One region of the Streptomyces sp. S063 genome, then DNA from elsewhere that is predicted to be linked to it. Evidence: riboswitches for the same ligand, from Rfam matches in the RefSeq annotation. Region 1 holds a riboswitch; each other region holds the start of a gene.
What was found. A riboswitch is a leader RNA that binds a small molecule or an ion and turns the genes downstream of it on or off. The one in region 1 is predicted to bind cobalamin.
Positions count from the first base shown of each region.

Region 2: linked by a shared signal. The riboswitch ahead of CCZ36_RS06070 (cobalamin biosynthesis protein) and the one ahead of CCZ36_RS24190 (ribonucleoside-diphosphate reductase subunit alpha) in region 1 are both predicted to bind cobalamin.
Region 3: linked by a shared signal. The riboswitch ahead of CCZ36_RS32320 (CbtB domain-containing protein) and the one ahead of CCZ36_RS24190 (ribonucleoside-diphosphate reductase subunit alpha) in region 1 are both predicted to bind cobalamin.
Region 4: linked by a shared signal. The riboswitch ahead of cobN (cobaltochelatase subunit CobN) and the one ahead of CCZ36_RS24190 (ribonucleoside-diphosphate reductase subunit alpha) in region 1 are both predicted to bind cobalamin.

Region 1 covers NZ_CP021707.1:5,199,630-5,206,772, forward strand. Annotated here, with positions in the region: gene CCZ36_RS24180 (ABC transporter ATP-binding protein) at 1-414, opposite strand, end outside; gene CCZ36_RS24185 (ribonucleotide-diphosphate reductase subunit beta) at 616-1,635, opposite strand; gene CCZ36_RS24190 (ribonucleoside-diphosphate reductase subunit alpha) at 1,635-4,058, opposite strand; cobalamin riboswitch at 4,196-4,319, opposite strand; gene CCZ36_RS24195 (GNAT family N-acetyltransferase) at 4,384-4,893, opposite strand; gene CCZ36_RS24200 (hypothetical protein) at 4,893-5,594, opposite strand; gene CCZ36_RS24205 (YbdD/YjiX family protein) at 5,731-5,934, opposite strand; gene CCZ36_RS24210 (carbon starvation CstA family protein) at 5,931-7,143, opposite strand, start outside.
Region 2 covers NZ_CP021707.1:1,352,380-1,359,522, forward strand. Annotated here, with positions in the region: gene CCZ36_RS06050 (alpha/beta hydrolase) at 1-1,053, opposite strand, end outside; gene CCZ36_RS06055 (class II aldolase/adducin family protein) at 1,133-1,792, opposite strand; gene CCZ36_RS06060 (inorganic phosphate transporter) at 2,070-3,323, shown strand; gene CCZ36_RS06065 (hypothetical protein) at 3,336-3,566, shown strand; cobalamin riboswitch at 3,717-3,848, shown strand; gene CCZ36_RS06070 (cobalamin biosynthesis protein) at 3,986-4,981, shown strand; gene CCZ36_RS06075 (cobyric acid synthase) at 4,978-6,669, shown strand; gene CCZ36_RS06080 (putative cobaltochelatase) at 6,666-7,143, shown strand, end outside.
Region 3 covers NZ_CP021707.1:7,119,460-7,126,602, forward strand. Annotated here, with positions in the region: gene CCZ36_RS32305 (metallophosphoesterase family protein) at 1-325, shown strand, start outside; gene CCZ36_RS32310 (4'-phosphopantetheinyl transferase family protein) at 322-1,041, shown strand; gene CCZ36_RS32315 (histidine phosphatase family protein) at 1,077-1,667, opposite strand; adenosylcobalamin (AdoCbl) riboswitch at 1,793-1,887, shown strand; partial or broken gene CCZ36_RS32320 (CbtB domain-containing protein) at 1,933-2,147, shown strand; gene CCZ36_RS32325 (CbtA family protein) at 2,229-2,984, shown strand; partial or broken gene CCZ36_RS32330 (TetR/AcrR family transcriptional regulator) at 3,140-3,358, shown strand; gene CCZ36_RS36140 (hypothetical protein) at 3,403-3,729, opposite strand; gene CCZ36_RS32340 (tetratricopeptide repeat protein) at 4,233-4,598, opposite strand; gene CCZ36_RS32345 (pirin family protein) at 4,746-5,711, shown strand; gene CCZ36_RS32355 (DUF6221 family protein) at 6,174-6,467, opposite strand; partial or broken gene CCZ36_RS32360 (IS5/IS1182 family transposase) at 6,820-6,966, shown strand; gene CCZ36_RS32365 (DUF5959 family protein) at 6,958-7,143, opposite strand, start outside.
Region 4 covers NZ_CP021707.1:3,505,934-3,513,076, reverse strand. Annotated here, with positions in the region: gene CCZ36_RS16010 (precorrin-2 C(20)-methyltransferase) at 1-259, opposite strand, end outside; gene CCZ36_RS16005 (precorrin-8X methylmutase) at 259-885, opposite strand; gene CCZ36_RS16000 (cobalamin biosynthesis protein CobG) at 944-2,224, opposite strand; cobalamin riboswitch at 2,424-2,573, shown strand; gene cobN (cobaltochelatase subunit CobN) at 2,649-6,254, shown strand; gene CCZ36_RS15990 (lysyl oxidase family protein) at 6,356-7,143, opposite strand, start outside.

The DNA.
Region 1 (7,143 bases):
CCGTTGCCTCTCGTGGAACCGGGCCCGCGGCACGTCGTAGAGACGGCCGATCAGCCAGAGTGAATCGCGCAGCGGCAGGTCCCACCAGAGCTGACTGCGCTGGCCGAAGACCACGCCTATCCGGCGGGCGTTGCGGGACCGGTCCCGCCAGGGTGTGGCACCGGCGACCGTGACCGTGCCGGAGGTGGGCACGAGGATGCCGGTGAGCATCTTGATGGTGGTGGACTTCCCCGCGCCGTTGGGGCCGAGATAGCCGACCATCTCGCCCTGCTGGACCGTGAAGTTCACGCCGTCGACGGCACGCTTGACGATCTGCTCACGGGTCAGCAGCGTGCGGATGCCCGCGAAGGCCCCCTCCTGCCGTTTGGGTCGGCTGAACTCCTTGACCAGGTCTGCCACTTCGATGACGGGCATGCACGCCTCTCCTGGAGCGAGTCGGCCCCGCGGGGCGCAGTCGATCCGAGAGTGTGCACACGGAGTCTTGGTCTAGTCCAACCATTTTCCGGTCGGCCGGTCCTCGTCGTGCCGTGATGGGGACGCGGACCCGGACCCGGACGGCCCCACCGTGCTCAGCAGCACGGTGGGGCCTCTTCTCGTCCGCAGTCCGGAACGGGCCTAGAAGTCGTCGTCGAACCCGACCGAGCCCTCGACGGCCACCTGGTAGGCGGACGGACGGCGCTCGAAGAAGTTCGTCAGCTCCTGGACGCCCTGCAGCTCCATGAAGGAGAACGGGTTCTCCGATCCGTACACCGTCGGGAAGCCGAGGCGGGCGAGCCGCTGGTCGGCGACGCACTGGAGGTACTCGCGCATCGACTCGGTGTTCATGCCCGGCAGTCCGTCGCCGCACAGGTCGCGGCCGAACTGCAGCTCCGCGTCGACGGCCTCCTTCAGCATGTCGGTGACCTGCTGTTGGAGCTCGTCGTCGAAGAGGTCCGGCTCCTCCTTGCGGACCGTGTCCACGACCTCGAACGCGAAGTTCATGTGCATCGTCTCGTCACGGAACACCCAGTTGGTGCCCGTGGCGAGACCGTGCAGCAGGCCGCGCGAGCGGAACCAGTACACGTAGGCGAACGCGCCGTAGAAGAACAGCCCCTCGATGCAGGCCGCGAAGCAGATCAGGTTCAGCAGGAAGCGACGGCGGTCCGCCTTCGTCTCCAGCCGCTCGATCTTCTCGACCGAGTCCATCCACTTGAAGCAGAACTGCGCCTTCTCGCGGATCGAGGGGATCTCCTCGACCGCGTCGAACGCCGCCGCCCGGTCGTCCGGGTCGGGCAGATAGGTGTCCAGCAGCGTCAGATAGAACTGGACGTGCACGGCCTCCTCGAAGAGCTGCCGCGACAGGTACAGCCGCGCCTCGGGGGAGTTGATGTGCTTGTACAGCGTCAGGACCAGGTTGTTCGAGACGATCGAGTCACCGGTCGCGAAGAACGCCACCAGCCGGCCGATCATGTGCTGCTCGCCCGGCGACAGCTTCGCGAGGTCGGCGACGTCCGAGTGGAGGTCGACCTCCTCCACGGTCCAGGTGTTCTTGATCGCGTCCCGGTAGCGCTCGTAGAAGTCCGGGTAGCGCATGGGGCGCAGGGTCAGCTCGAATCCCGGGTCGAGCAGGTTCTTCTCTTGGGCGGTGGTGCTCATTACTGGCAGGCCTCGCAGGACTCGGGGTTTTCCAGGGAGCAGGCGATGGCGTCCGCGTCGGGCGCCTGCGCCTGCTGTACGGGAATGGGGGCGGCGGCCGACGCCTGGCCGGACGCGGCACGGGCGATCCGGGTCGCCGGGCGCGAACGCAGGTAGTACGTCGTCTTCAGCCCCTGCTTCCAGGCGTACGCGTACATCGAGGAGAGCTTGCCGATCGTCGGCGTCTCCAGGAACAGGTTGAGCGACTGGCTCTGGTCGAGGAACGGCGTACGCGCCGCCGCCATGTCGATCAGACCGCGCTGCGGGATCTCCCACGCCGTGCGGTACAGCGCCCGCACGTCATCGGGGATCCACGCGAAGCCCTGCACCGAGCCGCTGGCCTCGCGCAGCGCCTCACGGGTGCGGGCGTCCCACACGCCGAGCTTCTTCAGCTCGTCCACCAGGTAGGCGTTGACCTGGAGGAACTCACCGCTGAGCGTCTCGCGCTTGAACAGGTTGGAGACCTGCGGCTCGATGCACTCGTACACACCGGCGATCGAGGCGATCGTCGCGGTCGGCGCGATGGCCAGCAGCAGCGAGTTGCGCATACCGGTCTTCGCGACCCGGGCACGCAGGGCGTCCCAGCGCTCCGGCCAGTTCAGCTCGGTGTCGTAGTGGTCGGGGTGCAGCACCCCGCGCGCGGCCCGGGTCTCGGACCAGGCGGGCAGGGGGCCCGACCGCTCGGCGAGATCACAGGACGCCTCGTACGCGGCCAGCATGATCCGCTCGGAGATCTTCGTGGAGAGCGCGCGCGCCTCGGGCGAGTCGAAGGGCAGCCGCAGCTGGAAGAAGACGTCCTGGAGGCCCATCGCGCCCAGGCCCACCGGCCGCCAGCGGGAGTTGGAGTTCCCGGCCTGCTCGGTCGGGTAGAAGTTGATGTCGACGACCCGGTCCAGGAAGGTCACGGCCGTACGGACCGTGGAGTCCAGGCGGTCCCAGTCGATCGAGCCGTCTCTGACGAACGCGCCGAGGTTGACCGAGCCCAGGTTGCAGACGGCCGTCTCGCCGTCGTCGGTGACCTCCAGGATCTCCGTGCACAGGTTCGACGAGTGCACGACCCGCCCCGGCTCGGCGGTCTGGTTCGCGGTCCGGTTGGAGGCGTCCTTGAATGTCATCCAGCCCTGGCCGGTCTGGGCGAGGGTCCGCATCATCCGGCCGTACAGCTCACGCGCCGGGATCGTCTTGCGGGCCAGCCCCTCGGCCTCGGCCGCCCGGTAGGCCTCGTCGAACGCGTCGCCCCACAGGTCGACCAGCTCGGGCACGTCCGCCGGGGAGAACAGGGACCACTCGGTGTCCGCCTCGACCCGGCGCATGAACTCGTCCGGGATCCAGTGCGCCAGGTTCAGGTTGTGCGTACGCCGCTGGTCCTCACCGGTGTTGTCGCGGAGCTCCAGGAACTCCTCGATGTCCGCGTGCCAGGTCTCCAGGTAGACCGCTGCCGCGCCCTTGCGCCGGCCGCCCTGGTTCACCGCCGCCACCGAGGCGTCCAGCGTCTTGAGGAACGGCACGATGCCGTTGGAGTGCCCGTTGGTGCCCCGGATCAGCGAACCCCGGGCGCGGATGCGGGAGTACGACAGACCGATGCCGCCCGCGTGCTTCGAGAGCCGCGCCACCTGGTGGTAGCGGTCGTAGATCGAGTCCAGCTCGTCCTTCGGCGAGTCCAGCAGATAGCACGAGGACATCTGCGGGTGCCGGGTGCCGGAGTTGAACAGGGTGGGGGAGGAGGGGAGGTAGTCCAGCTTGCTCATCAGCCCGTAGAGCGCGGCGACCTCGTCCAGCGCCCGCACCGACTCGTCCTCGGCCAGGCCCGCGGCCACGCGCAGCATGAAGTGCTGCGGGGTCTCGATGACCTGCCGGGTGATCGGGTGGCGCAGCAGGTAGCGGCTGTGCAGCGTACGGAGACCGAAGTAGCCGAAGCGGTCGTCCGCGCCCTCGGCCAGCGTCCGCTCGACCAGCTCGTCCAGCGCCTTCGCGTGCAGCTGGACGAAGGCGGCGGTGCGGTCGGCGATCAGGCCCTCGCGGTGGCCCACGGCGACCGAGGCGGAGAAGGACGTCGCGCCCTGGCCGGCCGCCTCGTCGGCGATCGAGAGGGTCAGCAGCCGGGCGGCCAGCCGGGAGTACGCCGGGTCCTCGGAGATCAGCCCCGCCGCCGCCTCGGTGGCCAGCGAGCGCAGCTCGGCCTCGTCGGAACGGGCGTTGCGCCCGCGCAGGGCTGCGGCGGCGACCCGTCCGGGGTCGGTGTCGGGAAGATCGACGGTGAGGTCGGTCAGGGTCCGCAGCAGGGCGGTCCCGGGTCCGTCGTCGGAGGCCTTCCCGGCCGTGGTGGACGCTGCGGACACGGCGGATTCGGTGGCTGAAACCGGATCGGCGGGCGCGATGGTCACGGGGCTTTCCCTCGCTCGGCAGGGGGCCGGCGGAAGGAGGGGAAGCCGGGCAGCGCGAAACCCGGGTCGGGGCAGCACCGCTGACGGCGTCCACCGGCCTATCCGCGAGGCCCGGACGTCTGGCATCCGGTTCGGTCGAGCCGGACGCGCTGTCGACAGGTCTTCGGACTTGCAGGTGCGCAAAAGCACACTGATCACACCGTTGCGGGACAGTTCCGGATTCGCACCGGATTCCCCTGCGGCGACAGCGAGGTCGAGCATACATGTGGGGGCCGCCAGAAGCTGCGGCCCCCACATGTTGTGTCGCGTCGATTTCATGTGCCCCTCAGGACACCGCCTCCAGCGGCAGCCGGAAGGTCATGAGCCGCAGGCCCGGCACCGGCTCCCAGTCCCGTTCGGGGGTCCGGAGAAAGCCGAGCCGACGGTAGATCCTATGGGCCGAGAGCATGCCCGGCTGCGTCGACAGCACCAGCGCCCGGACACCCTCCGTCGACCGGGCCCGCTCGACGCACGCCCGCACGAGAGCCTCGCCCACGCCCCGTCCGCGCCCCGCACGAGCCACGGCCAGCATCCGGAATTCGGCCTCGTCCGGACCGGCGATGTCACGCCACGGCGTGCCGGGAGCGGCATACGTCACACCGCCGAGCACCGCCCCGTCCGCGTCGAGCGCGACCAGCACCTCCGCCTCGGCCGCCCGCTGCTCCACCGCCCGCAGTTTGACGAGATACGGGTCCTGCGGCCCGTCCAGCAGGCCGTCGCCGAGATACGCCTCGGCGACGATCCCGCCGAGCACGCCGTACTCGGCGGGCTCCGCCACTCTGATCGTCAGATCCATCAGCCGCTCGCTCCCACCTCGTTGTTCGGCGCGCCGTCGCCGACCGGCGGCAGATCACCGCGCTCGACCGGCTGCCGCCCGGCGGTCTCCCCGGCGGGCGGCAGGACCCGGTCCAGCTCGTCGTCGTCGGCGCGATGGGCGGCCAGGGCCGCCGACCGCAGCGTCGCCCGGTCCACCTCCCGGCGTGTCCCGCTCAACGTCACCACCAGGTCACCCTGTTCCCGGGCGTACGCATGACCCGACTCCGTGGCCCGGTACCACTGTTCGCCGTCCCGCTCGCACGTCACCAGGGGCTCCTGGCCGCCGCCCGCCGCGGGCCCGTCCGTGCAGTCGGCGTCGGCGTGCGGGAGGCGTTCCACCGACAGCTTGATCTGCCCGCCCTCCGGCTCGGTGTAGACGCTGCCGAATCCGTCGTCGCCGAGCACCCCGACCGACTGGCGGGCCAGGGCGTACCCCGCGGCCTCGGTCACCCACACATGCTCCGCGACGAGCTGGGCGGCGCTCGCCCGTGCCTCCAACTCCGCCCGGTCGGGTGCTGGATCGGCCGAACCGCTCGGGCCCGCCGCTCGGGTGTCGGGTGCCGGCTCGGTGCCGCAGCCCGTCGCCGTCAGGGTCAGGGCCAGGGCCAGGGCCAGGGCCATGGTCAGCGTCGTGGTCAGGTGGAGGGGCCGGAGCCGGGGTGATCGGGAGCGCGATGTCATGGGCACATCCTTATCTACGGTGAGGGCGCCGTGTCCCGCGCGCCCGAGGCCGGACGGGGGGCACGGAAAGGGGCCACGGAAAGGGGCCGCCGCGCCCCTGGACGGGATGCGGCGGCCCCGGTGCGGCCGGCGGTGCTCAGCAGCAGCGGAAGCCCTCGCGGGGATCCGCCTCGCGGGCGTCCGTGCGGCTGCGTTCGAAGGCGCGGCGGGTCATCACCTGTGCCTCCGGATCGTGCGCCCTCGCGTGCGCCACATAGCGGTCGTACGTGGACTCGCCGGTCAGCTCACGGACGTACCAGCGGATCCGTCCGGCCACCCGTCGTACGTCCGCGAGCGTCATGTCCGGCTCCCCGTCTCCGCCGGCTCCTTGCGGATGCCGCCCTCGGGGCCGACGCCGGCGGCGAGCAGTTCGGCCTTCTCCTCCTTGGTGGCGAAGAGCGAGGCCGGGGCGACGAGCTTGGACTCGACGTACGGCGTCTCGTGGAGCTTGACGCTCTCCGGGTCGCGGATGGCCTTGTAGCAGACCCGGCCGGCGTCCACGAGCACCACGATGATGAGGAGGGCGAAGAGCGCGCTGAGCACCCCGTCGACCGTGGAGTTGGTGACGACGGTCCGCATGTCGTCCATGGACTTCGCGGGGGCCAGCACCTCGCCCGCGTCGATGCCCGCCTGGTACTTGTCGCGCTGGGCGAAGAAGCCGATCTTCACGTCGTCGGAGAAGATCTTCTGCCAGCTCGCGGTGAGCGTGACCGCCACGTCCCAGGCGAGCGGGACCGCGGTGACCCACGCCCACTTCAGCCGGCCGGACTTGACGAGCAGCGTGGTGCAGACGGCCAGCGCGACGGCGGCCAGCAGCTGGTTGGCGATGCCGAAGAGCGGGAAGAGCTGGTTGATGCCGCCCAGCGGGTCGTGCACACCGACCCAGAGGAAGTAGCCCCAGCCGCCGACCACGACGGCACTGGCGAACCAGACGCCCGGCTTCCAGCTGACCTCGCGGAACGGCTTGTAGGCGTTGCCCAGCATGTCCTGGAGCATGAAGCGCCCGACCCGGGTCCCGGCGTCCACGGTCGTGAGGATGAAGAGCGCCTCGAACATGATGGCGAAGTGGTACCAGAACGCCTTCATCGCCGTTCCGCCGACCACCGCGGAGAAGATCTCCGACATGCCGAGCGCGAAGGTGGGCGCCCCACCGGTCCGGGAGAGCAGGCTCGCCTCCTCGACGTCCTTGGCGGCCTGGGCCAGGGCGTCCGGGGTGATGGTGAAGCCGAAGTTGGCCACGGCCTGGGAGGCGGACTGGACGCTGTCGCCGATCACACCGACGGGCGCGTTGATGGCGAAGTAGAGGCCGGGGTCGATGATGCAGGCGGCGATCATCGCCATGATCGCGACGAACGACTCGACCAGCATGGCGCCGTAGCCGATCATCCGGATCTGCGTCTCCTTCTGGACCATCTTCGGCGTGGTGCCGGAGGAGACCAGGGAGTGGAAGCCGGAGAGCGCGCCGCAGGCGATGGTGATGAAGACGAACGGGAACATCGAGCCGGCGAAG
Region 2 (7,143 bases), 3.8 Mb from region 1:
CGGAGCCTGCGGTACGGCGTGCAGGCTGACCAGGTCCGCGCGGCGGGCGGCGAGCTCGCGGGAGGGGCCCCACGGGGCGATCGTGTCGTCGGGGCCGTGCAGGATCAGGGTCGGGGTGCGCAGGGAGGCCGGTACGGAGGTCTCCAGGACCGGGGTGACGCCCATCCCGGTGCGGCCCTGGGCGGCGCGGACGGCGAGCGGCAGCAGAGCGGCCGGGACACCGCGGGCGGCGGCCAGGGCGCGCAGGGTGACCGGCCAGTCCAGCACCGGGGAGTCGAGGACGAGGCCGCTGATCCGGTCGCGGAGCGGGGATTCGACGGCGGCGTACAGGGCCATGGTGGCGCCGGTGGACCAGCCGTGGACGATCACGTTCCGGGCGCCGTACCGCAGGGCGTAACGGAGGGCGGCGTCGAGGTCGCGCCACTCGGAGGCGCCGAAGTGGCCGAGGCCGTCTGCGGGGCGGGGGGCTCCGGGGTCGCCGCGGTAGGCGAGGTCGAGCACGGGGAAGCGCTGCCGGTGCAGGAAGCCCATGAGGTTCATGGGGTGCGCCCGGGTGGTGCCGAGGCCGTGCACGGTGATGATCCAGGTGTCGCGCGCGCCGGGGACGTACCAGGCGGGCAGGGTCCCGAGTTCGCCGGGGATCTCGACCTCGCTGTGGTCGAGGCCGAGGTCGCTGCCGGGATCGCCGCCGTACAGGGCGGGGGTGAGCCGGACCTTCGTGCCCGGTTCGAGGATCCCCCGGCCGACGCTCTCCAGCCCGCGGACGACGGTGTCGGCGCCCTCGGAGGCCCCGTCGACGACCGGCCCGACGACCGCGTGGACGCCGGATCCCGCGATGCCCCAGGTGCCGGGGCGGAGCGCCGAGAAGGAGCGGGTCAGGGTGACCCGGCCGGCCGCGGTGGCGTGCACGGTGAGTCTGCGGTCTGCGGGGAGGGGACGTCCGGGCGTCGCCTTGAGGGCGACGCCGCTGGCGTACCGGCCGGCCGCGACCGCTGCCGCACCGGCGCCGAGGATCGAGGTGACGGCCGCTGCCGTCGCGGTTACCGGGCGCACCGCTTCAGTGTCGTGGGGCCGGAGGCGCGCTGCCAGCGGGCGGGGGCCGTCCGGGGACGGGGCCCCGGCCCTCCCCCGGTCAGCCGCGCTGGCCGTACCCCTTGAGCGCCTCGGTCACCTCGGCCAACTGGGCCGTGGAGAGCAGGGCCGGGGTGCGGCCGGGCACCGAGCTCGCGGTGAGCCAGAGGTGGCACAGCCACTCCAGCTGGGCGGTGCGGTCGTAGGCCTGGTCGAGCGTGTCGCCGTAGGTGACGGTGCCGTGGTTGGCGAGCAGACAGCCGGTGCGGTCCCGGAGGGCTTCGAGCATGGCGTCGGCCAGCTCCGGGGTGCCGTAGCGCGCGTAGGCGGCGGTGCGGACGGGGCCGCCGAGGATGGCCGCCGCGTAGTGCACGAGCGGGACCTCGGCGACGAGGGTGGAGACGGCGGTGGCGTGCACGGCGTGGGTGTGGACCACGGCGGCGGCGTCGGTGGAGCGGTAGACCGCCAGGTGGAGGGGGAGCTCACTGGTCGGGCCGAGGTCCCCGAGGACCTGGTGGCCCTCCAGGTCGACGCCGACCGCGTCCCCGGGTCCGAGCCGGTCGTAGGGCACCCCGCTGGGCGTCACCAGCACGAGGTCGCCGACGCGGGTAGAGACGTTGCCGGAGGTGCCGACGACGAGGCCCTCCGCCGCGCTCCGGCGGGCCGTGTCGACGACGTCCTGCCAGGCTCGGCGGACGGATTCCAGCTGCTGCTCGCTCATGGGGCGAGCGTAGGGGGGCGGGCGCGCAACCGGAACGTCTCACCAGGGGTGACGGGGATCTCTTCCGGGTGCCGAACGGCCGTTCAAAATGTTCGCCAACGGGCAGTAAAGGGCAGCCCAGGCCGTGCCCCACCGGCCTCGCACCACCTCACCCGCACACAAGCGGAAGCGTCGCACTCCGCTTGGAGTCACCGTAGCGCCCTGCTCAGTTCATCTTCCGTTCACTCAGGTTGCCTACGGTCCACGAGCCACTGACGTCGAACGATTGCCTGGGTAAATGGAACACATCACGCTGCTGCTTGCGATTGTGGTCGTAACAGCTCTCGTGTTCGATTTCACGAACGGTTTCCACGACACCGCCAACGCGATGGCGACAACCATCTCGACCGGCGCGATGAAGCCCAAGACAGCGGTCGCCATGTCCGCCGTTCTCAACCTGATCGGCGCGTTCCTGTCGGTGGAGGTCGCCAAGACGATCTCCGGCGGGATCGTCAACGAAGACGGCATCAGAACAGAAGTCATCTTCGCGGCGCTCGTCGGCGCCATCCTGTGGAATCTGCTGACCTGGCTGCTGGGGCTGCCCTCCAGCTCCTCCCACGCCCTGTTCGGCGGTCTGATCGGCGCCGCGGTCATGTCGGCCGGCTGGTCCTCGATCAACGGCGGCACCGTCGTCACCAAGGTGCTGCTCCCCGCGATCGCCGCCCCGCTGGTCGCCGGTATCGCCGCGATGCTGGCCACCCGGCTGACGTACCGGATCAACCGGAACGTCACGGACCCGAACCAGCTGAAGTCGACCGCCAAGGGCTACCGGGCCGGGCAGATCGCCTCCGCCGGTCTCGTCTCGCTCGCCCACGGCACCAACGACGCCCAGAAGACGATGGGCATCATCACCCTCGCCCTGGTCACCAGCGGTGTCCTGGCCCCCGGCTCCAACCCGCCCCTGTGGGTCATCGTCTCCGCCGGTGTCGCCATCGCGCTCGGCACCTACCTCGGTGGCTGGCGCATCATCCGCACCATGGGCAAGGGCCTGACCGACCTCCAGCCGCCGCAGGGCTTCGCCGCCCAGACCAGCGCGGCGACCGTCATCCTGGCCTCCTCGCACCTCGGCTTCTCGCTCTCCACCACGCAGTCCTGCTCCGGCGCCGTGATGGGCTCGGGCCTCGGCCGCAAGGGGGGCGTGGTCCGCTGGTCCACCGCCACCCGGATGTTCGTCGCCTGGGGTCTGACTCTGCCGGCCGCGGGTCTGGTCGGCGCGGGCGCCGAATTCCTGACCAAGCAGGGCCCCTGGGGCATCACCGTCACCGCGATCCTGCTCGTGGGCGGCTCCTTCGCGATCTGGCTGGCCTCGCGCCGCCAGCCCGTGGACCACAACAACGTCAACGACACGGACGGCGACGAGCCCCAGGGCGTCGTCACCACGGCCATCGCCGCGGTCCAGCCGCCGCCCGTCGGGGCCCCGGCCTCCGACCTCGCGACCACCATCCCGGCCCCGGTGCCGGACGACCCGGCCCGGCCGCCGGCCACGGTGTAAGGACAGATCCGCATGAAAATCGACTGGGCAGCTCTCGCCTCCGTCTTCGGTGTCAGCCTCGTGGTCACCGTCGCGCTGGTAGGCCTCTTCACCCTGGGCATCGTCGCCCTCTCCAAGCAGTCCGCCACGGCCGGAGGCAGCGCCTCCGGCGGAGCGGTCGCCCTGGCGCGCGCCGGCGCGTACGCCTGCTTCGGGCTCTGCGTGGCGGCGGTCTCGTACGGGATCTATCTGATCGTCGCCTGACCCCGTACCCCGCACTCCCCCGGGCCGGACACACCCTCGTGTGTCCGGCCCGATGTGCGTCCGCCCACAGTCGAGCCCCGCAGGTCAACAGCGAGTTGACGGCTGTTCTCAGGGCGTGGTGGACTGCCGGAGCCATTTACGGCGACAGCAGAGGAAGCCGGTGCGAATCCGGCGCGGTCCCGCCACTGTCACCGGGGAGCACTCCCCCACACCGGATGTCACGGCTCGCGGTACGCGGGCTGGAAGGCCGGGGGAACTGCGGATCCGGGAGCCAGGAGACTCTCGTCGCCGGTCACGTCGAACCAGGGCGCGGACCCTGAGTGAGGACCTACGCCATGCCCGGCCGCAGTGCGCCGCTTCTCGTGCCCCTCCCTGTGCCTCTCCGTGCCGGAACGCCTCTTCCCACGACAGGCTGAGCCGTGCGTGCCGATCGCATCTTCGCGTACGGCGCCACGGCGGGGATGGTCGCCGACGCGCTGTTCGGCGATCCGCGGCGGGGCCACCCCGTCGCCGGATTCGGCCGCGCCGCGGCGCGCGTCGAGTCCCTGCTGTGGCGTGACGACCGTGGCCGGGGCGCGCTGCACACCCTGGTGTGCGCCGGAGGCGCCGTGGGGGCCGCCGCGCTGACCGCCCGCGCCGTACGGGGACGCCCCGCGCTCGCCGTCGCGCTGACCGCCGCCACCGCCTGGTCCGTGGTCGGGGTGACGTCGCTGGGCCGGGAGGCCCGCGCCATCGGGGGCGCGCTGGTCGCCGGGGACCTGGAGGCGGCCCGGGAGCGGCTGCCGCACCTGTGCGGGCGCGATCCGCACTCCCTGGACGGGCCGGGGATCGCCCGCGCGGTCGTCGAGTCGGTCGCCGAGAACACCTCGGACGCCGTCGTCGGCGCGCTGGTGTGGGGGGCGATCGGCGGGATACCGGGGCTCGTCGGCTTCCGGGCGGTGAACACGCTGGACGCGATGGTCGGCCACAAGTCTCCCCGCCACCGCCGTTACGGCTGGGCCTCGGCGCGCCTGGACGATGTGGCGGGGTGGCCGGGCGCCCGGCTGACGGCCGCGCTGGCCGTGGCGAGCGGCGGGCGGCCCGCTCAGGCCGTACGCGCCTGGAAGGCGGACGCGCACCGCCACCCGAGCCCGAACGCGGGGCCGGTCGAGGCGGCGTTCGCGGGGGCGCTCGGCGTACGGCTGGGCGGCACGCTCGCGTACGCGGGGCGCGTCGAGCACCGGCCCGTCCTGAACGGGGCGGCCGGCCGGGACGTGCGGGGCGCGGACATCGAGCGCGCGGTGCGGCTGTCGCGCCGCGTGAGTGCGCTGGCCCTGGGGGTGTGTGTGGCGGGCCGGCTGGCGGCGGGCCACCTGGTCGCGCGGCGGTCGGTCGCGGGACGGTCATCGACAGGACGGAAGCGGGGGCGGACATGAGGGGCGGCGGACTGCTGGTCGCGGGAACGACCTCCGACGCGGGCAAGAGCGTCGTCACGGCGGGCATCTGCCGCTGGCTGGTGCGCCGGGGCGTGGAGGTCGCGCCGTTCAAGGCGCAGAACATGTCCCTCAACTCCTTCGTGACCCGCGAGGGCGCGGAGATCGGACGCGCCCAGGCGATGCAGGCGCAGGCCGCCCGGGTGGAGCCGACGGCCCTGATGAACCCGGTGCTGCTGAAGCCCGGCGGCGACCGGTCCAGCCAGGTCGTCCTGATGGGGAAGCCGGTCGGCGAGATGAGCGCCCGCGGGTACCACGGGGGCCGTCAGGAGGCGCTGCTCGGGACGGTCACGGACTGCCTGGAGCAGCTGCGGTCGACGTACGACGCGGTGATCTGCGAGGGGGCGGGCTCCCCCGCCGAGATCAACCTCCGGCGCACCGACATCGTGAACATGGGCATCGCCCGGGCCGCCCGCTTCCCCGTGCTGGTCGTCGGGGACATCGACCGGGGCGGGGTCTTCGCCTCGTTCTTCGGGACGACGGCGCTGCTGAGCGCCAAGGACCAGTCACTGGTCGCGGGCTACCTGGTGAACAAGTTCCGGGGCGACGTCTCGCTGCTGGAGCCGGGGCTCGACATGCTGTACGGCCTGACCGGGCGGCGGACGTACGGGGTGCTGCCGTACGCCCACGGGCTCGGCATCGACGAGGAGGACGGCCTGCGGGTCTCCCTGCGGGGTGCGGTGCGGGAGTCGGTCGTGGCGCCGCCCCACGGCGAGGACGTGCTGCGGGTCGCGGTCTGCGCGGTGCCGTTGATGTCCAACTTCACGGACGTGGACGCGCTGGCCGCCGAACCGGGCGTCGTCGTGCGGTTCGTGGACCGGGCGGAGGAGCTGGCCGACGCGGACCTGGTGATCGTGCCCGGGACGCGCGGCACGGTGAAGGCGCTGGCCTGGCTGCGCGAGCGGGGGCTCGCGGACGCGTTGGTGCGGCGGGCGGCGGAGGGCCGGCCGGTGCTCGGCATCTGCGGCGGGTTCCAGGTGCTCGGGGAGCGCATCGAGGACGAGGTGGAGTCGCGGGCGGGGGTCGTGGACGGGCTGGGGGTGCTCCCCGTACGGATTCGCTTCGACCGGGACAAGACGCTGGCGCGGCCGGTCGGTTCGGCGCTGGGCCAGCCCGTGGAGGGGTACGAGATCCACCACGGGGTGGCCGACGTACGGGGCGGGGAGCCGTTCCTGGACGGGTGCCGGGTGGGGGCGGTGTGGGGGACGCACTGGCACGGGTCGCTGGAGAGCGATGCCTTCCGGCGGCGGTTCCTGGTGGAGGTGGCCCGGGCCGCCGGGCGGCGGTTCGTTCCCGCGCCGGACACGAGTTTCGGGGTGCTGCGGGAGGAGCAGCTGGATCGGCTGGGGGATCTGGTGGAGGAGCATGCGGACACGGATGCGTTGTGGCGGTTGATCGAGGGTGGGGCGCCGTCCCGGTTGCCGTTCGTGCCGCCGGGGGCGCCTTCGGCGCCGGGTGACGTGGGTGCGGGTGGTTCGGCGAGCCGGGGCGCTGTCCCGGACCCCGCGCCTCCGTCGCCCGAGGCGCTTGATTCCGCCGGGTCCGCCGGGTCTGCCGGGTCAAGGGGCCAGGGGATTGATGTGACCGGTCACGTAGAAGCTGAACAGCATGTCGACCAGGAGGCCTTGTGAGTACGCCGTATCCCTTCACCGCGATCGTCGGACAGGACGACCTGCGGCTCGGGCTGTTGCTGAACGCCGTCAGTCCGGCCGTCGGCGGCGTGCTCGTGCGGGGTGAGAAGGGGACCGCCAAGTCCACCGCCGTGCGGGCGCTCGCCGCGCTGATGCCCGAGGTCTCCGTGGTGCCCGGGTGCCGGTTCTCCTGTGACCCGGTCTCGCCGGACCCGGCGTGTCCCGACGGGCCGCACGCGGAGGCGGCCGGGGCGGCGCGGGCCGCGCGGACCGTGGAGCTGCCCGTCGGGGCGTCCGAGGACCGGCTGGTGGGGGCGCTGGACATCGAGCGGGCGCTCTCGGAGGGCGTGAAGGCGTTCGAACCGGGGCTGCTGGCGGACGCGCATCGCGGAATCCTGTACGTCGACGAGGTCAACCTCCTCCACGACCACCTGGTGGACCTGCTGCTGGACGCGGCCGCCATGGGCGCCTCGT
Region 3 (7,143 bases), 1.9 Mb from region 1:
CTGGCCGCTCGTCCGCGAACCCACGTCGGTGATGTGGTACCCGGAGTTCGCCCAGTGGTGCGGCACCGAACTGACCGCCGACTGGCACCGCCGCTTCAACGTCAGCGCCGTCGTCTACGGCCACCTCCACATCCCTCGTACGACCTGGTACGACGGGGTGCGCTTCGAGGAGGTCTCCATCGGCTACCCCCGGGAGTGGCGCAAGCGGGGGCACCCGCGCGGCCTGCTGCGGCAGATCCTCCCGTACGAGGGTGAGCCCGCCCCGCCGGAGGGGGCCGGGACCGGACCGTCCGCACAGCCGCGCACCACCGGAGGCGCATCGTGATCGAGCTGCTGCTGCCCGCCGACGTCTCCTCGGCGGCCACCCGCGCGGAGACCGTTCCGGACGGAACCCTCTTCCCGGAGGAGGAGGCGCTGATCGCCCGCAGCGTGCCCAAACGCAGGAACGATTTCGCGACGGCCCGCGCCTGCGCCCGGCGCGCCATGGCGGGATTCGGCCTGCCACCCGTGCCCGTACTGCACGGTCACCGGGGGAGGCCTCTGTGGCCCGAGGGAATTGTCGGCACCCTCACCCACTGCACCGGCTACCGGGCGGCCGCGCTGGCCCGTGCGACCGACGTCCTGTCGCTCGGCATCGACGCTGAGCCGCACGGCCCGCTTCCCCCCGGCGTGAGGGAGTTGGTGACCCTGCCCGCCGAACGCGAGCGGATCGGTCCGCCCGCGCCGGAGGGCACGGGCGAGATCCACTGGGACCGCATCCTGTTCAGCGCCAAGGAGAGCGTCTTCAAGACCTGGTATCCGGTCACCGGCGTGGAACTCGACTTCGTCGAGGCGGATCTGACTATCCATCGCACGGACACTCCGCAAGGCGGCGACGGGTCCCCGGGCCCGGTCGCCGCCGAGGGCACCTTCGCCGCCCGCCTGCTGCTCACCGACCCGGCCCTGCCGACGACGCTGCACGGGCGCTGGCGGATCGAGGACGACATCGTCGCCACGGCGGTGCTGGTCCGGCCCGACTGGCGGGAACGCGAAGGGATGTGACGGCCGGCCGGCCGAGTGAGGTCGGGCCGCGCCGGTCAGCCGGTCGGGGGAGCGGTGAGGGGGCGTCCGAGCGCCACGTTCCACCGGCCGGAGCGCCCGCTGAGTTCGGTCAGCGTCAGCGGCGCGACGTCCAGCCGCCAGAACGCCTCCGTCGGCAGCCGCAGCCCGTGGACGACCGCAGCCCGGACGACCGCGGCCTCGGCCACCGCCAGGAAGCTCGCGCCGGGTGCGTCCGGTCCGCCGAGGGAGTCCAGCCACACCCCGGTCCTCGTCACCAGGTCGCGCAGCGACTCGCCGCCGTGCGGAGCCGCTGACGGGTCGCCGAGCCAGGCGGCCACCCCGGCGGGTTCGGCGGCGGCCACCTCGTCGAGGCGGCGGCCGGCCCAGCCCGCCAGGTCCCAGCCGGCCAGGGCCGGTTCGGTGCGGGCCGCCAGGCCGAGGGCCCCGGCGGTTTCGCGGCACCGGCCGGAGGGGCCGCTGAGCGCGAGCCCGGCCACCGGCACCGCGCCGGCGGCGGCACGCGCACGTTCCCGGCCGGAACGGTCCAGAGGGGAGTCGCCGTCGAAACGGGCCTCCCGCAGCGCGGCGTTCATCGCCGGCGAGATCAATATCGCCCGTACTGTCATGTCCCTGCTCTCACATCCGCACCAGGGGCCCGCAGCCCTGTCACGCCAAGGAATCCGCCCGCCGTGACGCTGCACATTGGACCATGGCGGTGCTCGCGGACAGGCGGTATGGTCACGTCGACCATGACGAGGGTGGGATGGAAGTCCGGTGAGAATCCGGCACGGTCGCGCCACTGTGAACCCGCCTCCGGGCGGGGAAGTCAGACCCGCCACCTTCGTCCGAGGCACCACGACAGGGACGCGTGTTCCCACAGGAGGTTCTGCCATGGCTCAGTCCGCCGTTCCCGCGACGGGGCGTCCGGGATCACTCCGGTCTCGGCGAAGACCCTTGCCCCTTGGGCGGTCTTCTTCGGCATTCTCATGCTCGTCCTGCTGTACTTCGTCGGCGCCGAACAGGGCGCCACCGCACTCATCTCGGGCGAAGGCGTCCACGAGTGGGTTCACGACGGCCGCCATCTGCTCGGCTTCCCCTGCCACTGAGGCACCTGAGGAACAACGGCCCCGCCGGGGAATCGGCGGACGCGGCCGGCAGCGGCAAGCTAGAGAAATCAGGAAACCATCGTGAACTCCATATCTGTCAGAGCCCTGCTCGTGCGCGGCATGCTCGCGGGCCTGGTCGCGGGCGCGCTCGCGCTCGTCGTCGCCTACTTCCTCGGTGAGTCCCAGGTGGACGCGGCCATCGCCCTCGAAGAGGCCCACAGTCACGACCACGGCGGCGGCGAAGAGCTCGTCAGCCGCACCATGCAGGCCACCGGCGGGCTCGCCACCGGCGTCCTCGTCTTCGGCGTCGCGGCGGGCGGGATCGCCGCCCTCGTGTTCTGTTACGCCCTGGGCCGCATCGGCGACTTCGGCCCCCGGGCCACCGCGGCGCTGGTCGCGGGCGCCGCCCTGCTCACGGTCTACGTCGTACCGTTCCTCAAGTACCCGGCGAACCCGCCCGCCGTCGGCAACCCGGACACCATCGGCAAGCGCACCACCCTGTTCTTCCTGATGGTCGCCCTCAGTGTGCTGCTGGCCGTCGCCGCCGTCATCATCGGCAAGCGGCTCGCACCCCGCCTGGGCAACTGGAACGCGAGCATCGCGGCCGTCGCCGGATTCGTCGTGCTGATCGGTCTCGCCTACGCCTTCCTGCCCTCCTTCGACGAGGTGGGCAAGGGCTTCCCGGCGACCCTGCTGTGGGAGTTCCGGCTCTCGACGCTGGCGGTCCAGGCGACGCTGTGGAGCACCTTCGGCCTCGTCTTCGGCTATCTCACCGAACGGCTCCTGACGCCCGCCACGCGTGCGGCGGCGCCGCACACCGCGGGTGCGCTGAGCTGAGCCCGCGCTGATTGACGTGCGGCCTTCGCGCACCTGCTGACCTGTACGACAGAACCCGCCGGGGAACATCCGGCGGGTTCTGTCGTGGACGGACGGGCCCGGGCGGCTCCGGGCGGGTCCGGAGGGGTAACGATGGGAATCGCCCGACGGCGACGTCCCACCGCGTGCGTGACGCGCTGTACGCCACGGTGGTCACGCCGGAAGTGCCGCAGGAACAATCGCCGTGCGCCCCGGCGGAAGCCGAAGTCCCCACGGCGGCGGCCCGATTGAGTTTCCTGCTGCGGAAGGAGCACGGGGCGGGGCTGAGCACCGCCGAGGCGGCGCTGATGAAGGAGTGGCTCGACCGGGTGGCGAACACCCGTCCGGAGGCCTGATCCGAGACGTTGGGTCCGGCAGCCCGGGGCTCACGAGCCGGCGGCTATGGGGCCCTGACATCAAGGGGTGGGGGGCGGGAGGGGGCGTCGTGGTCGCGCAGGCCGTCCTCCATGCGACGGGCCACGTTGCCGAGGATCCGTTCCAGGTCCTCCCGCGCCTCGTGTTCCGTACTGCCGTGCGGCGCGTACGCGGACACCGTGAGCACCAGGTCGCCGTTCCACAGGAGGAGGGTGCGGCCGGGGCGGCCGCCGTCGTCGGCCGACAGCGCGTACGCGGTGTCGTGCACCTTCTCGGGCCCGCGCCCGTGCGCGCGGTCGAGGTCCTCCTTGACGCGGTACGCGTGATGGGCGGGCTCGGGGTCCTCGTACACCGAGGCCGTGGCGCTGAGCTTCCAGAACGCGCCGTCCGGGCCTTTGAGATCCGCGAGGCAGCCGGTCTGCCGGTAGCGCGGCCGGGCACCGTCCTCGCCGATGTCTTCCCGGCCTTCGGGGGAGGCGGAGTCGGTGGTGCTGCCGAGGCTGAAGCCTTCGGCGGGCGGTGCGGCCGTGAGGATGCCGCACGGCTTGTCGGTCCAGCTGTGGACCCCGGCACACGAACGCGCAGTTCCGTCACATCCCCCTTCGTCCCGCCGTCGTCACCGCCGGAGCAGCCGGCCGAGACCGCCACCGCCAGCCCGATGAGCGCGGCCGACCGCGCCCGGCGTAACGCGCCGCTGCTGGATCCCTTCATCCCCCACCCCTTCGGTCTGAAGACCCCATTGTCCGACGCCCGTACCGACGGGTAAAGGAGGCCGTGCCCGCACTGGAACGGCCCCGCGCCGGGCCGGGCCCGCACCGGAGGGGCCCGGCCCGGCGGGTGGCGTGGGGCGGCGGCTCAGGAGCGGTCGGTTCCGGGGCCGAAGTCACCGGTGAGGGCCGCGGCCATCCGCAGGTGCGGCGCCGCGTCGGCGTCGCGCCCCTGGCGTTCCAGCGTCCGGCCCAGCATGAGGTGCGCGTACGTCTCCACCGGGTCGAGCTCCAGAACCCTCCGCAGCTCCGCCTCCGCCTTGCCCAGCCGGGCGGAGTGGTAGTAAGAGCGCGCCAGGAGCAGCCGCGGCGCGACCTGCTCCGGCGCCTCCCCGACGAGTCCGCCCAGGATCCGCGCGGCCGTCAGGTACTCCTTTGCCTCGAAGAACATCCGCGCCCGGTCCCACCGGTCGGCGGCGGTGCCGAACTCGTAGTAGGTCTCGGTCTCGCTCACGTGTCCTCCTTCGTGTGGTGCGGCCCGTCCCCGGGCGGCCCCGCCGTACGTTCAGCCATGACAACACCGCACAATGGTTGAACATTCCACTAAAGTTCTGGCGTGGGGCCCGACGCTCCGCGCCCCTGCCGGAATAGGTTGAGCGTCATGAGCAATCTCGATCGCCAGGCCACTCCCTCCGTCTGCGGCGGGCGGGGTTTCGTCGGCGCCGAGCCCGTCCGTGAGCTGCTGGCTCCCCGCCATGTCCAGCTGGGCGGGTCCACCGAGGTACGCCGCCTGCTGCCCAACCTCGGCCGGCGCATGGTGGGGGCGTGGGCCTTCGTCGACCACTACGGCCCCGACGACATCGCCGACGAGCCGGGCATGCAGGTCCCGCCGCACCCGCACATGGGGCTCCAGACCGTCAGCTGGCTTCACGAAGGGGAGGTGCTCCATCGGGACAGCCTCGGCAGTCTGCAGACGGTACGCCCCCGCGAACTCGCCCTGATGACCTCGGGCCGCGCCATCAGCCACTCCGAGGAGAGCCCGAAGGAACATGCCCGGCTTCTGCACGGGGCGCAGCTCTGGGTGGCCCTTCCGGACGTCCACCGCAACGTCGAGCCGCACTTCCAGCACCATGCGGACCTGCCCGTCGTCACGGCCGCCGGCCTGTCCGCCACCGTCATCCTGGGCGAACTGGACGGGGCGGCCTCGCCCGGTACGACGTACACGCCGATCGTCGGCGCCGACCTGTCCCTGACCGGCGGCGCCGAGACCCGCCTGCCCCTGGATCGCGACTTCGAGTACGCGGTCCTGTCCATGTCGGGCGAGGCCGAGGTCGACGGCGTGCCCGTGCTGCCCGGCTCGATGCTCTACCTCGGCTGCGGACGTACCGAACTCCCCCTGCGTGCCCTCTCCGACGCGGGGCTGATGCTTCTGGGGGGCGAGCCGTTCGAGGAGGAGCTGGTGATGTTCTGGAACTTCATCGGCCGATCCGGCGAGGAGATCGTACAGGCGCGAAACGACTGGGAGGAGGGCTCTCGGTTCGGCGAGGTGCAGGGCTACGACGGCGCCCGCCTGTCCGCCCCGGAACTGCCCACGACCCCGCTGAAGCCACGCGGACGAGTGCGCTGACCTGGGGAAAGCCAAAGTCGGGCTGGCCGCGCTTCCACGGGCGGCCGCTACGCCGACTGCCCTATTCGCACCTGTCTTGTGCTCGGGACTCGGGGGGGCTAGTGAATGTGAGAGGTGGTGTATCCGCATCGGGCACATCCGCCGAAGTCGAGGCGCAGGTCTGCCGCTGAGTCGGGACCGCAAGCTCGGACCGGCCCCCAACGGTCCGGTCATGGGCCTGCCCGCCTCGCCGGTGATCGGCTGCTCCTACGTCCACTCCACCGACGACCACTCCCGGCTTGCCTGCAGCGAAGTCCTCACCAGCGACCGCCAGGACACGTTGATCCAGCGGCTGGAGCATCCCCGCTTGCGCGGAGAGCACGGGAACTCGTGGGGGGGAGAGAGTGAGCGGCGGAGGCGGCGACTTCGTCGGTGACCTGTAGCCGAGGTCACCACCTTGGCAGGGGACTTGGCGGTCGAGCGCTAGTCGTGCGGGTAGTCCTTGTGCTCGACGTAGGGGGCGGCGAGGAGCCGCAGCTGGTACTCAGCAGTCCGGTCGGCTGCCCCACCTGCTCCCAGGTGCGGGATGACGGTGTCCTCCAGGAGTGCGAGGTGTACCTCGGCGGTGGCGACGGAGAACCGGGCATGCGCCGCGGCCGGCTCGGGATCTACACCGAACCGCTCGGGGGCCTTAGCCACCGTGCTGCTTGCGAAGCGTGCCTTCTCCAGCTGCTCGTCGAGCCGGGCCCGGAGGAAGGCCACCAAGGCGTCGGTCATGAAGGGCTCCCGGTGTTCTGCTGCTCGCGGAGGTCGTCGAGCAGCGACGGATTGACGATCTGGATGATGGTCTCAATTTCACGTCCCCCAGTTCACCCAGACCGTGACGCCCCGCGAGATCGACGGCGTGTGCCATCTGCCGAACCAACGCCCCTGGGCCGCTGTGTACGGCACGGCGGCCGGTAACCCGAGGAGAACCCCGGGGACCAGCTTCTCCGGCTCACCTCCGCTCGAGCGGAGGTGAGCCGGCCGAGGCGGTTGTCCAGAAGCTGGTCACGGAGTGCTCTCCGCGCGAGCGGAGGTGAGCCGGTGGGGCCCCTGCCCCTGCCCCTGGGCGTCTGGATCGTCGCAACGCTGGTTCGTGGAGCGTGGGTTCGCCCACCTGCACTGGTTCCGCCGCCTGCGGATCCGCTGGGAGATCCGCGTCGACATCCACGAAGCCTTCCTGACCCTCGGATGCGCCCTCATCTGCTGGCGGCGCCTTGTCTCCCTACCCTGACAGCGTCGGAACCCAGTGATCCATCACCTGGCGCAGACGCTGGCGGTGGTCAGCAATCCAGTTGTCCGGCGGGACGAGCGGGACCCGCACGGTGACCATGGACCCGGACTCGTCCTCCACGACCACCTCCGGGCAGTCACGCTCGCCCGTGAGCTGGATGAAGATGGACGGCCCGCT
Region 4 (7,143 bases), 1.7 Mb from region 1:
CCAACGCGCCCCGGTAGCCGCCGGGATGGTCCGTGGTCTCCGTCGTGACGGGGTAGACCAGGGCCTCCTCGATGTGGTCCGGCCGCAGGTGCGCGGCGGCGATCGAGCGCGCGATCGAGCGGCCGTGCCGGGCGCTGTGGTACGCGACGACGTCGGCCTCGCCGATGGCCTGAACGGCCCGCAGAGTCATCAGGTTCGGGTCGCCGGGGCCGAGCCCGACACCGTAGAGGCGGCCGGCGTCCTTCAAGGGAGAAGTCACTATTCTTCCTCGCTCGCGATGGCGTTGAGCGCCGCCGCCGCTATCGCGCTGCCGCCGCGCCGGCCGCGGATGATCAGGTGCTCCAGGCCCGACGGGTGCTCGGCCAGGGCCTCCTTGGACTCCATCGCGCCGACGAAGCCGACCGGGACGCCGATCACGGCGGCCGGGCGCGGGGCGCCCTCCTCGATCATCTCCAGCAGCCGGAACAGGGCCGTCGGGGCGTTGCCGACCGCGACCACCGCTCCCTCCATCCGGTCCCGCCACAGCTCCAGGGCCGCCGCGCTCCGCGTGGTCCCCATCCGGGCGGCCAGCTCGGGCACGGACGGGTCGGACAGCGTGCACACCACGTCGTTGTCGGCGGGCAGCCGCTTGCGGGTGACCCCACTGGCGACCATCGCCACGTCGCAGAGGATCGGTGCGCCGGCGCGCAGGGCGGCGCGGGCGTCGGCCACGGCGTTCGGCGAGAAGGCGAGGTCCTTGACGAGGTCGACCATGCCGCAGGCGTGGATCATCCGCACGGCGACCTGGCTGACGTCGGCGGGCAGCCCGGCGAGATCCGCCTCCGCGCGGATGGTGGCGAAGGACTGGCGGTAGATCGCCGGTCCGTCCTTCTCGTACTGGTGCACAGTGCTGTCGCTTTCTTCCGCTGATACGGCAGGGGCATCGGGTGTGTCGGGTGTTGCGTCAGAGGGCGCGGGCCGCGGCCACCGCCGCCGCCAGCGCGGCCGGGTCGTCCCGGACCGCCCGCGGGGGGTCCCGCCGCTCTCCCCGTACGTGCGAGATCCGGTGCCCGTCGGGGGTGACCACCACGTCGATCCACTCCCCGTGGGGGTGGCCGCAGCGGCGTTCGCACCCGGACCAGTACACAGGGAGCCGCCCGACCGGCCCGACGGCGGCCCCCGCTTCGGCCCGCACGTCGGACAGGGACTTCGCGCAGCCGGGGCGGCCGATGCACGCGCCGACGCCGGCCCACGGGGAGTCGGGGGCGGTGATCAGCCCGGCCGCCGCCAGGGCGTCGAGCGCCGCCGCCGCGTCCTCCGGCCGCCCGAACGGCCCGGGGACGACGATCCCGCGCCACGGGGTGAGCCGCAGCTCGCCGCCGTGCCGGCGGGCCGTTTCGGTGAGCGGCCGCCACTGCGCGGAGGTGAGCCGTCCGAGGGGTACGTCGACGCTGATCGCGTTCGAGGAGCCGTGCGGGCCCGGGGCGGGGGGAGTCGCCGTAGACGGACGGGGCCGGTCCACCGCCGGACCGGCCGCCGCCTTGACCGCGCGAACCAGTGCGGCCCGTACGTCGTCGGGCAGGTCCTTCACGCGCCACGCGCCGGAGTCCCGGGCGGCGCGGAGGAACGCCTCGGCGGCCAGGAGCGCGGCGCGCGGGCCTTCCCCGCTCGGCACCCGGAACACCTCGTCCGCAGTCCCGATCCGCAGGAGGCAGCTGTCGCCCGCCGCGATCAGGGTCACGTCGGCGCCCAGCGCGTCCACGTCACCGCGGCCGTCGTCCAGGGCGAACAGGAAGCGGCCGGAGAGCGAGGCGGCGGCGGCCGATCCGCAGACCAGACGGTCCAGTTCGGACAACCAGCCGCTGACCGGGGTCGATCCGTCCAGCCCGGCGAGCGGAGAGGCCACGATGTTGCGGGCCCGCTCGTGCGCGGCGGACGGCAGCAGCCCGGCGGCGGTGAGCAGCTCGGCGAGGGCGCCCCCGCACTCCGCGCCGAGGCCGCGCAGCTGGACGTTGCCCCGCGAGGTGAGGTGCAGTTCACCGTCCCCGAACCGTTCGGCCGCCGCGAGCAGCGCGTCCGCCCGGTCCGCGCTCAGCACCCCGCCGGGCACCCGGACCCGGGCCAGCGCACCGTCGTCGGCCCGGTGCAGCCGCAGCGTCCCCGGGCAGGCGTCGCCGCCGCCGCGGAGGGCTGGGCCGCCCGCGGAAAGGGGCGAGGGGGCGGAATCGGGCATGGCGGCGAGCATACCGACCGGGCCGGTGCCGGCGATGGGCCCGCGGCTGTGACCTGCGGGACAGCGGGTCACGGGGGAGCGGCCCGCCTCGCACCGGGAACCGCGGCACACCGGGCAGCGGCCGCCACGCCCCGCGCCACCGTCCCCGCAAACAGTGATCACCACCGCACCCCCGCCCCCTGCCCCGCCCCCACCCCGGCCGCTTAGGATGCAGGCGGTGGTCCGTTCAGGCCGCCATCGCCAGACGGCGACAGGGGAGGAAGCCCGGTGAGATTCCGGCGCGGTCCCGCCACTGTGAGTCCGGTCGCCGCCACCACCGGCTGCCGGACGAGTCAGGAACTCCCTTCTCCGAGCACCCGGTAGCCACCGGGCCGCCCGGGGAGACCCTCCGACACCCGCCCGGGGCGTGGACACCCCGAGGAAGGCCTGACGCAGCATGATCCTGCTCCTGTCGACGTCCGACACCGACCTCCTGAGCGCCCGCGCTTCCGAGGGACCCGTCAGCTACCGGTACGCCAACCCCTCCCGCGTGGACCTCGACGGACTGCCGGAGCTGCTGGACGGCGTCGACCTCGTCGTCGTACGGCTCCTCGGTGGCGTACGGGCATGGCAGGAGGGGCTCGACGCGGTGCTGGCCACCGGCCGCCCGGTCGTCGTGCTGACCGGTGAGCAGGCCCCCGACGCCCAGCTGATGGCCGCCTCCACCGTGCCGATCGGCATCGCGGCCGAGGCGCACGCCTACCTCGCGCACGGCGGGCCCGCCAACCTGGAGCAGCTGGCCCGGTTCCTCTCCGACACCGTGCTGCTGACCGGCCACGGCTTCGAGCCGCCCGCCCCGGCCCCCGCGTGGGGCCCGCTGGAGCGGGAGGCCCGGGCGGTGCCCGAGGGTGCGCCGACCGTCGCCGTCCTCTACTACCGCGCCCACCACATGAGCGGGAACACCGCGTTCGTGGACGCGCTGTGCACGGCGGTCGAGGACGCCGGGGGCCGCCCGCTCCCGCTGTACGTCGCGTCTCTGCGCACCCCGGAGGCCGACCTCATCGACCGGCTCCGCTCCGCCGACGCCATCGTGACCACGGTCCTCGCGGCGGGCGGCACCAAGCCCGCCGAGGCGTCGGCCGGCGGCGACGACGAGTCGTGGGACGCGGGCGCGGTGACCCAGCTCGACGTACCGATCCTCCAGGCGCTCTGCCTCACCAGCCCGCGTACCGCCTGGGAGGAGAACGACGAGGGCGTCTCCCCGCTGGACGCGGCCACCCAGATCGCGGTGCCGGAGTTCGACGGCCGCCTGATCACGGTCCCCTTCTCCTTCAAGGAGATCGACGAGGACGGGCTCCCGGCGTACGTCCCCGACGCCGAGCGCGCCGCCCGGGTCGCCGGGATCGCCGTACGCCACGCGAAGCTCCGCACCATCCCGAACGCCGACAAGAAGATCGCACTCGTGCTGTCGGCCTACCCGACGAAGCACTCCCGCATCGGCAACGCGGTCGGCCTCGACACCCCCGCCAGCGCCGTGGCCCTGCTGCGCCGCCTGCGCGCCGAGGGGTACGACTTCGGCCCCGAGGAGGAGATCCCGGGCCTGGTCTCCGGCGACGGCGACGAGCTGATCTACGCGCTGATCGAAGCGGGCGGTCACGACCAGGAGTGGCTCACCGAGGAGCAGTTGGCGAAGAACCCGGTCCGCATCCCGGCCGCCGACTACCGCCGCTGGTTCGCCGAACTTCCGCAGGAGCTGCGGCTCGCGGTCGAGCGGCACTGGGGCCCGGCCCCCGGCGAGATGTTCGTGGACCGCTCGGCCAACCCGGAGGGCGACATCGTCCTCGCGGCCCTGCGGCGCGGGAACCTCCTCATCCTCATCCAGCCGCCGCGCGGCTTCGGCGAGAACCCGATCGCGATCTACCACGACCCCGATCTCCCGCCGTCCCACCACTACTTGGCCGCGTACCGCTGGATCGCCGCCTCGGCCGAGGACAACGGTTTCGGCGCGGACGCGATGATCCATCTGGGCAAGCACGGCAACCTGGAGTGGCTGCCCGGCAAGAACGCGGGCCTCTCCGCCGCCTGCGGCCCCGACGCGGCCCTGGGCGATCTTCCCCTGGTCTACCCGTTCCTGGTGAACGACCCGGGCGAGGGCACGCAGGCGAAGCGCCGCGTCCACGCCACCCTGATCGACCACCTCGTACCGCCGATGGCCCGCGCCGACAGCTACGGCGACATCGCGCGTCTGGAGCAACTCCTCGACGAGCACGCCCAGATCGCGGCGATGGACCCGGCGAAGCTTCCGGCGATCCGCGCCCAGATCTGGACGCTGATCCAGGCGGCGAAGCTCGACCACGACCTCGGGGTGGAGGACCGCCCGGAGGACGAGGGCTTCGACGACTTCATCATGCATCTGGACGGCTGGCTCTGCGAGATCAAGGACGTCCAGATCCGCGACGGCCTGCACGTCCTGGGCAACCCGCCCGCCGGGAACGACCGGGTCAACCTGGTCCTCGCCGTCCTCCGCGCCCGCCAGATCTGGGGCGGCACGGCATCCCTCCCCGGCCTCCGCGAGGCGCTGGGCCTCGACGAGTCGGCGGCCACCCGCACCGACGCGGACGCGATCGAGGAGCAGGCGCGCGCCCTGGTCCAGGCGATGGACGACGCGGACTGGAAGCCGGAGGCAGTGGCCGGGGTCGCCGCGGGGCTGCCGGGCGCCGTGGCCGACATCCTGACCTTCGCGGCCACCGAGGTGGTCCCGCGCATGGCTGCGACGACCGACGAGCTGACCCACGCCGTCCACGCGCTGAACGGCGGCTTCGTTCCGGCGGGCCCGTCCGGCTCGCCGCTCCGCGGCCTGGTCAACGTGCTCCCGACGGGCCGCAACTTCTACTCGGTCGACCCCAAGGCGGTCCCCTCCAAGCTCGCTTGGGAGACGGGCCAGGCCCTGGCCGACTCCCTCCTGACCCGCTACCGCACCGACAACGGCGACTGGCCCACCTCGGTCGGTCTCTCCCTCTGGGGCACCAGCGCGATGCGCACCGCGGGCGACGACATCGCGGAGGCGTTCGCGCTGCTCGGCATCCGCCCCGTCTGGGACGACGCCTCGCGCCGGGTGACGGGCCTGGAGCCCATCCCGTACGAGGAGTTGGGCCGCCCCCGCATCGACGTCACGCTCCGCATCTCGGGCTTCTTCCGCGACGCGTTCCCGCACACGGTGGGCCTCCTCGACGACGCCGTACGCCTGGCCGCCTCGCTGGACGAGCCGGCCGAGCGCAACTACGTACGGGCGCACACCCAGGCCGATTTGGCCGAACACGGCGACGAACGCCGGGCCACCACCCGCATCTTCGGCTCCCGCCCCGGCACGTACGGCGCGGGCCTCCTCCAGCTCATCGACTCCCGCGACTGGCGCACCGACGCCGACCTCGCCGAGGTCTACACGGTCTGGGGCGGCTACGCCTACGGCCGCGAACTCGACGGCCGCCCGGCCCGCGAGGAGATGGAGAGCGCCTACAAGCGCATCGAGGTCGCCGCGAAGAACACCGACACCCGCGAGCACGACATCGCGGACTCCGACGACTACTTCCAGTACCACGGCGGCATGGTGGCCACCGTACGGGCGCTGAAGGGCACGGCCCCGGAGGCGTACATCGGGGACTCCACCCGCCCCGAAACGGTCCGCACGCGCACGCTCGTCGAGGAGACGTCCCGCGTCTTCCGCGCCCGTGTGGTCAACCCCAAGTGGATCGAGGCGATGCGCCGCCACGGCTACAAGGGCGCGTTCGAGCTGGCTGCCACGGTCGACTACCTCTTCGGTTACGACGCCACGACCGGCGTGGTCGCGGACTGGATGTACGACAAGCTCACCCAGACGTACGTCCTGGACCCGGAGAACAAGCAGTTCCTCCAGGAGGCCAACCCCTGGGCCCTGCACGGCATCGCGGAACGCCTGCTGGAGGCCGAGTCCCGCGGCATGTGGGCCGAGCCGGACCCGGCGGTGCTGGAAGCGCTGCGCCAGGTGTACCTGGAGACGGAAGGGAACCTGGAGGGCGAGGACTGACGCGCCCGGTCCGCGGAGACCGGTCGGCCCCGGGAGAGTCAACTCTCCCGGGGCCGACGGATCGTGTGGCACGGAGCGTGTCGACGCCCCGCTGAGCGCGATTAGTTGGCGTTCACCAGGTGGTGGGCCGGGACCTTCACGGTCCGGGCGCCCTTCTTGCCGCCGAGGACGACCTTGCGCAGGGCGCTGTTGTTCTTGTAGTTGGTCTCCTTGAGCCGGTTCTCCGGGTTGGCGAGGACCTGGATGTAGTAGGTGCCGTTCGGCAGCCCCGTGATGTCGAAGGACTGGCCCGGCAGGTCCTGGGTGTAGGTGTCACCGGAGCCGACGTCGAGCACCTCGCGGACGGAGATCGAGTTCTCCTGGCCGCACGCGGTGGACAGATCGGTGTTGTCCGGGTGCCAGTTGGCGTTCTTCACCGTGTAGTCGACGGCGTCGGTGTTGGCCAGGCAGAACGCCTCCTTGCCGCTGCGCACGGACTCCTTCTTGTCGGCCTTCAACAGCCGGTAGCTGGCGAAGTCCGTGAAGTGCCAGTGCTCGTGGCCGGGGCGCGGGTCCCACTCCATGGTGCCGGTCGGGGTGTAGCCGACCTGCTTGCCCTTGGCGTCGTAGAAGTACTGGTAGGCGTCCATCAGCTCCTTGCCCGGGGAGCGGAAGCCGTCCACGACGAGTTTGGCCGGGCCCGCGTTCCACACGTTGGCGCTGAAGGCGAGGTAGTCCTTGCCGGGGACGTTCTCGTAACCGTCGCTGACGGTGATGCCGTACGCGGGCAGCGAGCGCAGGTCCGGCTTGGGCACGTCGGGAACGGTCGCCTTGCCGGTGGGCCGCTTGGCGTTGGGCTTGGCCGCGGGCGCCTGCCGCGACCCGTCGGTCTGCCCGGGCCGGTCGCCGA